One region of the Streptomyces sp. NPDC014727 genome, then DNA from elsewhere that is predicted to be linked to it. Evidence: riboswitches for the same ligand, from Rfam matches in the RefSeq annotation. Region 1 holds a riboswitch; each other region holds the start of a gene.
What was found. A riboswitch is a leader RNA that binds a small molecule or an ion and turns the genes downstream of it on or off. The one in region 1 is predicted to bind cobalamin.
Positions count from the first base shown of each region.

Region 1 (2,255 bases):
GGCCGCGGGTCTGGTCGGCGCGGGCGCGGAACTCCTCACCAAGCAGGGCACCTGGGGTGTCGTCGTCGTCGCGGCGCTGCTGGTCGCGGGCTCCGGATCGATCTGGCTGGTGTCGCGCCGCAAGCCGGTCGGCCACGGCGATGTCGCGCCGGCGGACGGCGTGGCCGAGCCCGCGGGCGTCATCACCACGGCCATCGCCGCCGTCAGCCCGCCGCCCACCGCGGCCCAGGCGACGGCCCAGGACCTCAAGACCACCATTCCGGCCCCGGCCGGAACCCCCCAGGACCCGGCGCGACCCGCCACCGTCTAGGCCAGCCGTCTAAGGATTCAGCATGAACATCGACTGGGCAGCCCTCGGCTCCGTCTTCGGCGTCTCCCTCGTCGTCACCGTCGCGCTGGTGGGTCTCTTCACCCTGGGCATCGTCGGTCTCTCCAAGCAGCCCGAACCGGCGGCGCAGGGCGGCTCCGGCGGCTCACTGCTGCTGGCCCGCGCCGGCGCGTACATCTGCTTCGGGCTGTGCGCGGCGGCGGTCGCGTACGGGATCTATCTGATCGTCGCCTGAGCCCTCCCCCGCGCACTCCCCGACGGGCCGGACACACCTCGTGTGCCCGGCCCGTTCCGGCGTGCCCGGCCCGATGTGTGCCTCAGCACACTGCGCCGTCGCAGGTCAACGGCAAGTTGACGGGCGTTCGCGGAGCGTGGTGGACTGCCGGAGCCAATTACGGCGACAGCAGAGGAAGCCGGTGCGAATCCGGCGCGGTCCCGCCACTGTCACCGGGGAGCAGTCCCCCACACCGGAAGTCACGGCGCGCGCGAGCGGGCTGGAAGGCCGGGGGAACTGCGGATCCGGGAGCCAGGAGACTCTCGTCGCCGGTCACGTCGAACCAGGGCGCGGACCCTGAGTGAGGACATATCGCCATGCCTGGCTGCCGTGCGTCCGCTGCTGTGGCGCTCTCGTCGAGAGCCGCCTGTACGAAGGTCCTTCGAGGCGCGTCGGCCGGTTGAGCCGTGCGTGCCGACCGCATTTTCGCGTACGGCGCCACGGCCGGTCTGATCGGCGACCTGCTGCTCGGTGACCCCCGCAGGGGGCATCCGGTCGCCGTCTTCGGGCGGGCCGCGGCGGGCGTCGAACGCCGTCTGTGGCGCGACCACCGCGGGTGGGGCGCGCTGCACACCCTTGTCCTGGCCGGGGGCGCAGTGGGTGGTGCCGCGCTGATCACTCGTGCCGTGCGCGGCCGTCCCGCCGCCCGTGTCGTGCTGACCGCGGCCGCCACCTGGTCCGTCGTCGGCGGTACGTCCCTGGGGCGTGAGGCCCGGACGATCGGCGACGCCCTGGCGGCCGGTGACATCGAGTCGGCCCGCGAGCGGCTGCCGCATCTGTGCGGACGCGACCCGCACTCCCTCGACGGACCGCAGATCGCCCGCGCCGTGGTGGAGTCCGTGGCCGAGAACACCTCGGACGCGGTGGTCGGCGCCCTGGTGTGGGGCGCGCTGGGCGGGGTGCCGGGGCTCGTCGGTTTCCGGGCCGTCAACACCCTCGACGCCATGGTCGGCCACAAGTCCCCCCGCCACCGGCGCTACGGCTGGGCCTCCGCCCGCCTCGACGACGTCGCGGGCTGGCCCGGTGCCCGGCTCACAGCCCTGCTCGCCGCGGCCGCCGGGGGGCGGCCACGTGGCGCGGTACGGGCCTGGCGGGCCGACGCGGCCGAGCACCCGAGCCCCAACGCGGGCCCGGTGGAGGCCGCGTTCGCGGGCGCGCTCGGCGTGCGGCTCGGCGGGACCCTCGCGTACGGCGGGAGAGTCGAGCACCGTCCCGTCCTCAACGGGGCACAGGGCCGGGCGGTGGAGACCGAGGACATCGAACACGCGGTGCGGCTGTCGCGCCGGGTGAGCGCGCTCGCCCTGGGCGTGTGCGTGGCGGGACGGCTGGGCGCGGGCCTCGCCGCACGACGCATCGCGGGGCGCCGAACCGCGGCAACTGCTGCGGCAGGGACTCGGATCGCAGGACGGAGACATACATGAGCGGCGGACTGCTGGTCGCCGGAACCACCTCGGACGCGGGCAAGAGCGTCGTCACGGCAGGCATCTGCCGCTGGCTGGTGCGCCAGGGCGTGAAGGTGGCGCCGTTCAAGGCGCAGAACATGTCGCTGAACTCGTTCGTCACCCGCGAGGGCGCCGAGATCGGGCGCGCCCAGGCCATGCAGGCCCAGGCCGCGCGGGTGGAGCCGTCCGCGCTGATGAACCCCGTCCTGCT
Region 1 is NZ_JBIBYR010000001.1:725,120-727,374, reverse strand. It holds gene ACF1B9_RS03335 (anion permease) at 1-310, shown strand, start outside; gene ACF1B9_RS03330 (hypothetical protein) at 333-563, shown strand; cobalamin riboswitch at 734-865, shown strand; gene ACF1B9_RS03325 (cobalamin biosynthesis protein) at 1,010-2,023, shown strand; gene ACF1B9_RS03320 (cobyric acid synthase) at 2,020-2,255, shown strand, end outside.

Region 2 (2,255 bases), on a different contig from region 1:
ATCGTCTATCCGGCCGCCATGGCCGGGTTCGCCCGATCCGGAGCCGGGGCCCGGCGGGACGGCGACGCGGCCGGGCTGTGCCGGCCCTTCGCCGCCGACCGGGCCGGGCTGGTCATGGGCGAGGGCGCCGCCGTCATGGTGCTGGAGCGGGCGGACGACGCCCGTGCCCGGGGCACGGTGCCGCGGGCGCTGGTCGCGGGCACCGGGGCCACCACCGACGCCCACCATCCCATCAGCCCGCATCCGTCCGGCGCGGTGGCCCGGACGGCGGTGGAGATCGCGCTGCGCGACGCCGGCTGGACGGCGGGAGACGTCGAGCACGTCAACGCACACGGCACGGCCACCCCGGTCAACGACGCCACCGAGGCCGCCCTCATCGCCCGGGTCTACCCGCACCGGCCGCCCGTCACCGCCCCGAAGGGCGTCCTGGGGCACTGCATGGGGGCGGCCGGAGCGATCGAGGCCGGACTGACCGTCCTGACGCTGCAACGCGGAATCGTGCCGCCGATCGCCAATCTGGACGCCCCGGCGCCCGAGTTCGACATCAACTGCGTCACCAAGTCTCCCCTGCGGCAGCCCATCCGGCGTGCCGTCAGCCACTCCTTCGGATTCGGCGGACACAACGCCGTGATCGCTCTTCAGGGCCCGTAGGCGCCAGGCAGGTGGTGCGACGGGAAACGGCCCGGCGTACCACCGGCCACACCGCCCGTGAGCTGCGCAGAGGCCCGTGATAGCTTGCCGGAGCCAGTCGAACTCCACGAAGGGGTCAGGGAATCCGGTGAGAATCCGGAACTGACGCGCAGCGGTGAGGGGGACGGGCGGGGCCACGGCCACTGGGAACACCCTCGGGTGTCCTGGGAAGGCGTCCCGTCCGCAGGAACCCGAGTCCGAAGACCTGCTGGCACCTGCGATCCGGTACCGGGCGCAGGACGCCGTACAACGGGCTCCGCGTATGGGCCCAGAGACGCAGAGGGACTCCGTGCCGTCCATATCCAGCCCTGTCCGCACCATGGCCGCTTTCTCGGCGGGACTCGTCCTGCTGACCGCCTGCGGGGGCGGAACAACCAATTCTGCCGCGAAGCCCGGCTCCACCGACGGATACCCGGTGACGCTGAGGAACTGCGGACGCACCGTCACCGTCGAATCCGCACCGCACCGCGCCGTGTCGGTCGACCAGGGATCGACGGAGATCCTGCTCTCCCTCGGCCTCGCCGACCGGCTGGCCGCCACCGCGACCTGGACCGACCCGGTGATGAAGGGGCTGGAGAAGGTCAATGCCGGCGTCCCGAGGATCGCGGACAACCGGCCGTCGTCGGAGAAGGTCCTCGACCAGGAACCCGACTTCATCAGCGCGTCGTTCGAGTCGACGCTCGCCAAGGGCGGTGTCGCCCCGCGCGAACAGTTCGAGGAACTCGGGGTCCCCACCTATGTCTCGCCCGCCGACTGCACCGGCAAGGACAACAGCGGCAGCGGGGACGGCGCCCGTACCGAGCCACTGGCCATGGACAGCGTCTACGACGAGGTGCGCGAACTGGCCCGGGTGTTCGGCGTGGCCGGCCGCGGCGACAAGCTCGTGGCGCAACTGCGGGCCCGGGTGAAGAAGGCGGCCGAGGGCGTCGACGCCTCCGACGCCACCATCCTCTACTGGTTCTCCGACTCCAAGGCCCCCTACCTGGCCGGCTGCTGCGGAGCACCCGGCATCATCACCAGGGAACTCGGCGCCAAGAACGTCTTCGACGACACCCACGACGAATGGCCCCAGATCAGCTGGGAGACCGTCGCCGACCGCGACCCCGACGTCCTCGTCATCGGCGACCTGACCCGTAAGGCACAGACCGCCGAGAGCGCCGCGAAGAAGATCGAATTCCTGGAGTCCAACCCCGTCACCAAGAACATGGACGCCGTCAGGCACCAGCGATACGTCCTGCTGAGCGGCCAGGCCATGAACCCGTCCATCCGGACGGTCGAGGGCGTGGAACGCGTCGCCGCCGGGCTGCGCGCCTTCGGACTCGCGGGATGACGGACACGGGACGCGCCGCGGCCCCGGACACGTCACGGACCTCCGCGGCAGGCGCGCGCGGCGCGACGGGGCCGCGGAAGCTGCGCGGCGGAGTCCTGTGGGGCTGCGGCATCGCGCTGCTCGTGCTGTCCGTCGCGATCGCCGTCACCATCGGCCCCGCCCGTATCTCCGTCGCCGACGTCTGGTCCACGACCGCCTCCCACCTCGGCTGGGGCCGGTCACGGCTCACGCCGAT
Region 2 is NZ_JBIBYR010000003.1:235,624-237,878, reverse strand. It holds gene ACF1B9_RS07130 (beta-ketoacyl-[acyl-carrier-protein] synthase family protein) at 1-651, shown strand, start outside; cobalamin riboswitch at 729-918, shown strand; gene ACF1B9_RS07125 (ABC transporter substrate-binding protein) at 1,010-2,020, shown strand; gene ACF1B9_RS07120 (FecCD family ABC transporter permease) at 2,017-2,255, shown strand, end outside.
Region 2: linked by a shared signal. The riboswitch ahead of ACF1B9_RS07125 (ABC transporter substrate-binding protein) and the one ahead of ACF1B9_RS03325 (cobalamin biosynthesis protein) in region 1 are both predicted to bind cobalamin.

Region 3 (2,255 bases), on a different contig from region 1:
ACGCAGTCCTCCTTGTCCGGAGTGGGGTACTCCGTACCGGTGTTGAAGGAACCGTTGCCTATCCGGCAGATGAATCCGTCGCCGTCGTGGACGGTGCCGGTGGTGCCGAACCCGCCCTCGTGCAGCAACTCGTAGCCGGTCGTGGGGGTGGTGTCGCAGCCGCGTACCACCGGGCCGCCGAAGGGGCCGAAGTCCACTGCGACGATGGCGCCGGTCGTGGCGGTGCACTGCTCGACGGGGTCGGCGCTCGCCGGCGGGGCAGTGGAGAACGCCACTCCCGCACCGAGCATCAGAAGGGAAGCGGTCAAGAGAGACAGCAGCTGCTGTCTCCTGCTTGTCCGCCGTTTCGACTGCTGTTCGGTCCCCACGCGGCCCCTCGTCTCTGCCGGGCGGCTGCGTACGTGGCGATGCGCCCCCGCACGGCTGCTGTGCCATGGGGAAGGGTGCGACGACCACGCCGTAGTCCGCGACGGCGTTCCTCGTGTCTCTGTACCTGCTCCAGGCATTCCGGCTCACCCGGGACGAACCGGGCCTACGGTTGCGGGTCAGCGCCGGAATTCGACCGGCTTCCCCTGGTGCTGAGCGTCTATCAGCCGGAGTGCAACACGGATCTGGTCGGGCCGTCAAGATGGTGTGTGCCTCACCGGACGAATCCCGGACACCCGGGGTCCGTCCCCGTCCGAGTGGCTGGCGGACCCTTGACCACTCGGGTAGCGTCCTGGGCTGCCAGATGGGGGAATCCGGTGCGAAGCCGGAGCTGACGCGCAGCGGTGTGGGACGGCGGGGGCCGTTTCCGAGCCCGAATGCCCATATGGCGAAGCAGTACATGAAGCCGTACCACGCGTTCCGGACGGTGGCTCCCGACCATGCCCGGCCGTGCCCTTGCACGGAGAGCCCGCCATGCACTGGAGGCCGGCGTCCGCCGATTCCAGGAGCAGGCCATGCCCCGTCTTCGTACTTCCCGTCGTCTCGCACTCGCGGTGCCCGCGGCGTTCGGCGCTCTCGCCCTCACCGTACTGCCCGCCTTCGCGACCTCCAGTCCCGCGCAGATAGCCACGTCCAAGACCAACGGCGTTTCCTATCTCAAGTCGCTCCAGGCGGCGGATGGTTCGTACACCGGCTCCGGCTTGTCCAACGAGTGGGCGTTCAGCGCCTTCGCGGCTTCCGGCACAGCTGTCGTCGATGTCGCTCCGGGCGGCGACACCACGAAGAACGCCCGCACCGTCTATCGCAACCTGCTGTCCACGTCCGGCTGGCCCTCCGCTGCCCCCGTGGTCACCGACTACGAGCGGGGCACGCTGAACGCGTACGCCGCCGGCATCGACCCGGCCCGCGTCTCCGCCTCCCGCAACCTCGTCGCCGACATCTACTCGTACTGGCAGACCGCCGAGCCCGGCTACTTCGGCCCGTCCGGAAACTTCAACGGCACCGTCTTCGCGGCTCTCGCTCTCGGCGGCGCCAAGACCCAGACCGGCGGCGCCCGCATCCCGCAGTCGCTGACCGACTCGATGGTCACCCGTATCCGGGCCAACCAGCACGTCGACGGCGGCTGGACCTACAGCAAGGCCGAAGGTGACTCCACGGCTCTCAACTCCGCGAGCGACGTCGACATGACTGGCGCCGCGATGGCCGCCCTCTGTGTCTCGGGCGTTCCCAATACCGACGCGGACGTCGTCCGGGCCAAGAACTTCCTCAAGGGCAAACTGGTCGCCACCACCGGTGCGTTCAACTCCCTCTACGGGGTCAACACCAGTTCCAACGGCTGGGGCGTGGCGGGCCTGAACGCCTGCGGAATCAACCCCCAGACCGGCGACTTCGTCACCGTCAACGGCAAGACGCCGATCGACTTCCTGATCGCGAACCAGTTCAACCCGGCGGGCGGCTTCAAGTACAAGCCGTCCGACACCGCGCCCTCCCCCTACTCCTCGATCGACGCACTTCGCGCGGTCGTCGGCGGCGGTTTCACGGCCGCCCCGCCGACCCCGGTCACTCCGGGCGCCCCGCAGTGGGTCGCCCAGCCCACCTTCACCGCGGGCACCTCCACCAAGCTCGCGCTGACCGTCGACGACGGCACCGGCAACCTGAAGGTGTGCTCGGTGCCCTTCATCCCGACCGGGACGACCACGACCCTCGGGGACGTACTGGCCGCCGCGACGAGCGGAGCCTCTCCGGCGGGCTGCGTCACGAGCGTGACCCCCTCGTCGGGCACCGGCACGATCACCGCGATCAACGGCAAGGCCAATATCGGATCCAAC
Region 3 is NZ_JBIBYR010000053.1:4,364-6,618, reverse strand. It holds gene ACF1B9_RS37135 (prenyltransferase/squalene oxidase repeat-containing protein) at 1-368, opposite strand, end outside; cobalamin riboswitch at 480-618, opposite strand; cobalamin riboswitch at 692-830, shown strand; gene ACF1B9_RS37130 (hypothetical protein) at 942-2,255, shown strand, end outside.
Region 3: linked by a shared signal. The riboswitch ahead of ACF1B9_RS37130 (hypothetical protein) and the one ahead of ACF1B9_RS03325 (cobalamin biosynthesis protein) in region 1 are both predicted to bind cobalamin.